One region of the Methylibium sp. Pch-M genome, then DNA from elsewhere that is predicted to be linked to it. Evidence: riboswitches for the same ligand, from Rfam matches in the RefSeq annotation. Region 1 holds a riboswitch; the other holds the start of a gene.
What was found. A riboswitch is a leader RNA that binds a small molecule or an ion and turns the genes downstream of it on or off. The one in region 1 is predicted to bind S-adenosylhomocysteine.
Positions count from the first base shown of each region.

Region 2: linked by a shared signal. The riboswitch ahead of metH (methionine synthase) and the one ahead of ahcY (adenosylhomocysteinase) in region 1 are both predicted to bind S-adenosylhomocysteine.

Region 1 covers NZ_CP029606.1:1,292,655-1,296,058, reverse strand. Annotated here, with positions in the region: gene C1M51_RS06105 (TlyA family RNA methyltransferase) at 1-89, opposite strand, end outside; gene ahcY (adenosylhomocysteinase) at 208-1,641, opposite strand; S-adenosyl-L-homocysteine riboswitch at 1,723-1,800, opposite strand; gene C1M51_RS06095 (metal ABC transporter permease) at 1,859-3,404, opposite strand, start outside; gene C1M51_RS06090 (metal ABC transporter ATP-binding protein) at 3,375-3,404, opposite strand, start outside.
Region 2 covers NZ_CP029606.1:2,091,663-2,095,066, reverse strand. Annotated here, with positions in the region: gene metH (methionine synthase) at 1-1,861, opposite strand, end outside; S-adenosyl-L-homocysteine riboswitch at 1,925-2,025, opposite strand; gene C1M51_RS10085 (hypothetical protein) at 2,131-2,670, shown strand; gene C1M51_RS10080 (homocysteine S-methyltransferase family protein) at 2,710-3,404, opposite strand, start outside.

The sequences.
Region 1 (3,404 bases):
TCGACCGCGCCACGGTCGATCAAGCGCTGCGCGGCCGAGCGCGTCGGCGCCAGCCCGCGCTGAACGAGAAGCTGATCAACACGTGGCATGTGGATGAACCGAGTAGACGCCGCGGACCCGGCTCCGCCGGCCCGCCAGCGTCGCCCCCTCGAGGGGGAGCGGCGCAGCCGCAACGGGGGTGGGCGTCAATACCAACGGGGGTGGGTGTCAATACCTATAGGTGTCGGCCTTGTACGGACCGGACTTGCTGACGCCGATGTACGCGGCCTGCTCGTCGGTCAGCTCGGTCAGCATCGCGCCGACCTTCTTCAGGTGCAGGCGCGCGACCTTCTCGTCCAGGTGTTTGGGCAGCACGTAGACCTTGCCGGCCTGGTAGCTCGCGCTCTTGGTGAACAGTTCGATCTGCGCGATGGTCTGGTTGGCGAACGACGAACTCATCACGAAGCTCGGGTGGCCGGTGGCGCAGCCCAGGTTGACGAGGCGGCCCTTGGCGAGCAGCGTGATCTTCTTGCCGTCCGGGAAGACGACGTGGTCGACCTGCGGCTTGATCTCGTCCCACTTCAGCTTCTCGAGCGAGGCGACGTCGATCTCGTTGTCGAAGTGGCCGATGTTGCAGACGATGGCCTCGTCCTTCATCGCCGCCATGTGCTCGTAGCGGATCACGTTCTTGTTGCCGGTGGCGCTGACGAAGATGTCGGCCTTGTCGGCGGCGTACTCCATCGTCACGACCTTGTAGCCTTCCATCGCGGCCTGCAGCGCGTTGATCGGGTCGATCTCGGTCACCCACACCTGAGCGCTCAGTGCACGCAGTGCCTGCGCCGAGCCCTTGCCCACGTCGCCGTAGCCGGCCACGCAGGCCACCTTGCCGGCGATCATCACGTCGGTGGCGCGCTTGATGCTGTCGACCAGCGACTCGCGGCAGCCATAGAGGTTGTCGAACTTGCTCTTCGTCACCGAGTCGTTGACGTTGATCGCGCGGAACAGCAGCGTGCCCTTGGCGCTCATCTCGTTCAGTCGGTGCACGCCGGTGGTGGTTTCCTCGGTCACGCCGATGATCTGGGCGCTCTTGCGCGTGTACCAGGTCGGGTCCTGCGCCAGTTTGGCCTTGATCGCGGCGAACAGGCAGGTCTCCTCTTCGCTGGTGGGCTTGGAAATCACCGACGGGTCCTTCTCGGCCTTCTGGCCCAGGTGCATCAGCAGCGTCGCGTCGCCGCCGTCGTCGAGGATCATGTTCGGGCCTTCGCCTTCGCTGCCCTTGGCGCCGAACTCGAAGATGCGGTGGGTGTAGTCCCAGTAGTCCGCGAGCGTCTCGCCCTTGTAGGCGAACACCGGCGTGCCGGCCGCCACCAGCGCGGCGGCGGCGTGATCCTGGGTGGAGAAGATGTTGCACGAGGCCCAGCGCACCTGGGCGCCCAGCGCCTGCAGCGTCTCCACCAGCACGGCGGTCTGGATCGTCATGTGCAGCGAGCCGGTGATGCGCGCGCCCTTGAGCGGCTGGCTGGCGGCGAATTCCTGGCGGATCGCCATCAGGCCGGGCATCTCGGTCTCGGCGATCTTGATTTCCTTGCGGCCCCAGTCGGCGAGCGACAGGTCGGCGACGTGGTGGTCGTGGGTGGGGGCGGGCTTGAGGACGGCGCTCATGGACAGGTCTCCGTGGTTCGGGTGACCACAGGCCAGGGACGCGAGGGGAGTCGGGTGCAACTCACCGGCGGCCTTCGGGCCTGCGGGTGAGCGCCGTTGCATCGGGGGATGTCTTTCGAGCCTGGCTCCCGGGCGGGAGTCGCAACGCTCCTCGAAAGAGCGCGCATTCTAGCGCGGGCGGCGACAAGTCCGGGCTTGCAGAGGGGGCGCCCGGGCGTCACGCGGCGCGCTGCGCGACGATGCGCGGCCACGGCATCACGAACACGCGCCGCGCGATCTCCGCCGACAGGCCTGCCGGCTCGGCATGGTCGATGCGCACGCGCAGGCCGTCGGGCTCGTGGGCCAGCACGGTGACGTGGGCGTCGGGCAGGATGCCCAGGCGCGCCATCTCGCCCACCAGGTCGGCGCGGTCGTCGCTGATCATGCTGACGCGTCCGCCCTGCCCGGCGATGGTGGCCGCCAGCGACTGGCCGGCGATGCGGCGCAGGACCTGCGGGCCTTCGAGCCCTGCGTCGCGCTGCGGGATCGGGTGGCCGTGCGGGTCGGTGCGCGGATCGCCGAGCAGCCGCGCCATCGCCTCGACGGCATCGGCGCTCAAGGCGTGTTCGCGCTTGTCGGCCTGGGCCCGGATGTTCTCGATCGGCACTGCCTCGACATCGTGCAGGTAGGTCTCGAGCAGGCGCAGCGTGCGCACGAGCTCGGTGGCGCGGCGCTCGCCCTCGGGCGTGAGCGCGATGCGATCGCCCCGCCACAGCAGCAGCCCGCCGCGTGCCAGCCGCGCGAGCGAACGGCGCGTCGTCGCCGCGGTCACGCCGAGCCGCTCGCCGAGCAGCGCCGTCGTGAGCGCCAGTCCCTCCTCGCGCTCGGCGAGCAGGGCGTCCTTGAGCAGGTCGTCGTCGATCGCGCCGTTGCGCGTGCGGCGCTGCGCCCAGCGCTGCCACAGCACGCCGCGCCGCGGGGCGAGCAGCAGCGTGAGCACGAACAGGCCGCTGGCCACCAGCACGATCGCCGGTCCCGAAGCCACGTCGAGGTGGTAGGAGCCGTAGAGCCCGCCGACCCCGCTGAAGGCGCCGATCGCGGCCGCCACGCCCATCATCGGCGCCAGCCGGCGGGTCAGCAGCCACGCCGTGGCGCCGGGTGTCACCAGCATCGCGATGACGAGCAGGATGCCCACCGCCTGGATCGAGACGACCACGGTCGCCGACAGCAGCACGGTGAAGACATAGTGCAGCAGCCGCGTCGGCAGGCCCGCGACCTGCGCTGCCACCGGGTCGAAGCTCCAGAACTGCAGGCCGCGGAACAGCAGCGCGACGGTCGCGAGCACCAGCGCGCAGCCGACCGCCGTGTGCTCCAGGTCGGCGGCGCTGACGCCCAGCACGTTGCCGAGCAGCACGTGGAAGAGGTCGATGCCGGTCGGCTTGACGATGCTGATGATGGCCAGGCCGAGCGCGAACGCCGCGGTCAGCACGATGCCCATCGCGGCGTCGAGCTTGATGCCGGAGCGCTCGATGAAGGTGATCGCCGAGCCCGACAGCACGCCGGCCGCGAGGGCGCCCCACAGCACGCCCTGTTCCTTGGCGGCCAGCCAGCCGAGCGCGACGCCGAGCAGCACGCAGTGCGAGATGGCGTCCCCCATCAAGGCCTGGCGCCGCACGACGAGCAGGCAGGACAGCACCGACGCGGTCACGCCGATCAGCAGCACGACGAGCAGGCCGTCGCGCATGAAGCCGAACTCAAGCGGCGCGACGAACAGTTGAGTGAAG
Region 2 (3,404 bases), 800 kb from region 1:
GCAGCGGCGGCGCGTAGCCGTGCCAGTCGATCGGGGTCTTGTTGGCCCGTGCCGCGGCCAGCGAGACCATCGGCGTGGCCTTCTTGTTCGCGTGCTGCAGGCGCACCTTGTCGTAGTCGACCTTCAGTTCCTCGATGTACTTCGCGGCCCGCTCGTCGCTCAGCAGCTCGCTGCACACGCCCACGCTGCGCGAGGCGTCGGGCACGTAGACCACCGGGCCTTCGTACTTGGGGGCGATCTTGACCGCGGTGTGCACCCGGCTGCAGGTGGCACCGCCGATCAGCAGCGGGATCTTCTTCACGCGGAAGTAGTCGTCGCGCTGCATCTCGGCGGCCACGTGCTGCATTTCCTCGAGGCTGGGCGTGATCAGTCCCGACAGGCCGATGATGTCGGCGCCCTCGACCTTGGCCTTCGCGAGGATGTCCTGGCACGCGACCATCACGCCCATGTTGACGACCTCGAAGTTGTTGCACTGGAGCACCACGGTGACGATGTTCTTGCCGATGTCGTGCACGTCGCCCTTCACCGTCGCGATCACCACCTTGCCCTTGGCCTTGGCCTCGCCGCCGGCGTCGATCAGCGCCTTCTTCTCCTCCTCGATGTAGGGCAGCAGGTGCGCCACCGCCTGCTTCATCACGCGCGCGCTCTTCACCACTTGCGGCAGGAACATCTTGCCCTGGCCGAACAGGTCGCCGACCACGTTCATGCCGGCCATCAGCGGCCCCTCGATCACGTGCAGCGGCCGCCCGCCGTCGGCCCGGATCGCCTGCCAGGCCTCCTCGGTGTCGACGACGATGAAGTCGGTGATGCCGTGGATCAGCGCATGCGAGAGCCGCTCGTTCACGGAGCCGGCGCGCCAAGCGAGGCGGGCGCTGTCGTCCTTGGCCGCGCCCTTGGCGCGCTCGGCGATCTCGATCAGTCGCTCGCCCGGCGACAGCGGCGCTTCGCCTGGCTTGTACGCCGGCTTGCGGTTCAGCACCACGTCCTCGACGCGCTCGCGCAGTTCGGCATCGAGGTCGTCGTACACGCCCACCATGCCGGCGTTGACGATGCCCATGTCCATGCCGGCCTGGATCGCGTGGTACAGGAAGACCGTGTGGATGGCCTCGCGCACCGGCTCGTTGCCGCGGAAGCTGAAGCTCACGTTGGACACGCCGCCCGACACCTTGGCGCCCGGCAGGTGCTGCTTGATCCAGCGCGTGGCCTCGATGAAGTCGACCGCGTAGTTGTCGTGCTCCTCGATGCCGGTCGCAATGGCAAAGATGTTGGGGTCGAAGATGATGTCCTCGGGTGCGAACCCCACCTCGTCGACGAGGATGCGGTAGGCCCGCTCGCAGATCTCGATCTTGCGTGCGAAGGTATCCGCCTGGCCCTTCTCGTCGAAGGCCATCACCACGGCGGCGGCGCCGTAGCGGCGCACCAGCTTCGCCTGGTGGCGGAAGGCGTCCTCGCCTTCCTTCATCGAGATCGAGTTGACGATGCCCTTGCCCTGGATGCACTTCAGCCCGGCCTCGATCACCTCCCACTTCGAGCTGTCGATCATGATCGGCACGCGCGCGATCTCGGGCTCGGAGGCGATGAGCTTCAGGAAGCGCTCCATCGCGGCCTTGCTGTCGAGCATGGCCTCGTCCATGTTGATGTCGATCACCTGCGCGCCGTTCTCGACCTGCTGGCGCGCCACGGCCAGCGCCTCCTCGAACTGCCCGCCGAGGATCATCCGCGCGAAGGCCTTGGAGCCGGTGACGTTGGTGCGTTCGCCGATGTTGACGAACAGCGAGCGCTCGCCGATGGCCACCGGCTCCAGGCCGGACAGGCGCATCGGCGGCACGTTCGAGAAATCAGGAGCAGCAGCTGTCGACATGGCAGTTCACCGAAAGACGCGCCGCGCCGGTGCTGCGGCCCACCCGCAGCCCGCCGGTCGGCGGAGGGGTGAGCGCCGTTGCAGGGCAGCCCTTGCGGTGCCGCCGGCCCGAGCCTGGCGGTCCTCCCAAAGCTTGGGCGACCGTCGCAACGCTCCTCGAGCACCGGCGATTTTACGCGCGCCCGCGTTTACAAAGCCTCACCCAATACCCCTCCGCAGTCCGGCCGTCCCCCTTGTGCGGCACGCAGGGCCCGGGTGCAATGCCCGGCATGACACGCCTCTCTCGCTTCGCTCCTTCCTGCACGGCCGGGCTGCTTTGCCTGGCTCTCGCTCTGGCCGGCTGCGCCAGCCGCCCGGGGGGCCCCGGCACACCCGGCTCCGGCAGCTCGGGCTTCGGTGGCCTGTTCGGCTCCGGCCTGTCGCCCGCATTGGAGGCCCAGCGCCTGCGTCTCAAGGACGCGCTCAAGGGCACGCCGGTCGTGGTCGACAGCACCAGCGACCATCGTCTGCGCGTCGAGGTCCCGACGAAGCATGCCTTCGACCCGCAGCGCACCGCCGTCAAGCCGGCGCTGGCCGCGGTGCTCGACCAGTTCGCGACCGGCTTCAAGCCGCACGCGGCGACCACCGAACTGCAGATCGGCGCCCCGGCCGACGACAAGGCCTCGGGCCGGACCGTCCGGGACCGCGCCGCCAGCGTGCGCGACTACCTCGTGGGCCGCGGCGTGCCGATCTCGCGCATCGTGGGCCTGGGCCGGGCCGAAGGCGCCGGACTGGAACTGCTGGTCAGCGACCGCCCGGCCGGCAAGTGATGCGGCCGATGTGCGCGACGGCCCGGCGGCTGCGCGCCGTCAGGCCGTCTGCAGATCGCCGTCGGCCTCTTCGCTCAACTCGCTGATCCAGCGCTCCTGCCGTGCGCGCGGCCGGTAGGCGCTGACGCGCCGGGCGATCTCGGCGATGTGGTCCGGCGTGGTGCCGCAGCAACCGCCGGCGATGTTCAGGAAGCCGGCCCGCGCGAACTCCTCGACCAGCCCGCCGGTGATCGCCGGGGTCTCGTCGAAGCCGGTGTCGCTCATCGGATTGGGCAGGCCGGCGTTCGGGTAGCAGGAAATGAAGGTATCGGGTGCGGCCTTGCACAGCTCCTCGATGTAGGGCCGCATCAGCGTCGCGCCGAGCGCGCAGTTCAGCCCCACGGCCACCGGATGCGCATGCCGTATCGAATGCCAGAAGGCGCTGACGGTCTGGCCACTGAGAATGCGGCCCGACGCATCGGTGACGGTGCCGGAGATGATGACCGGCAGGCGTTCGCCGGTGTTCTCGAACAGCTCGTCGATCGCGAAGATCGCCGCCTTGGCGTTCAGCGTGTCGAAGATGGTCTCGACCAGGAAGAGGTCGGCCCCACCCTCGAGCAGCCCCTCGCCCTGTTCGTAGTACGCGGCCCGCAGCTCGTCGAAGCTGACGTTGCGCGCCGCCGGGTCGTTGACGTCCGGACTGATGCTCGCGGTGCGCGGCGTCGGGCCGAAGGCGCCCGCCACGAAGCGCGGCT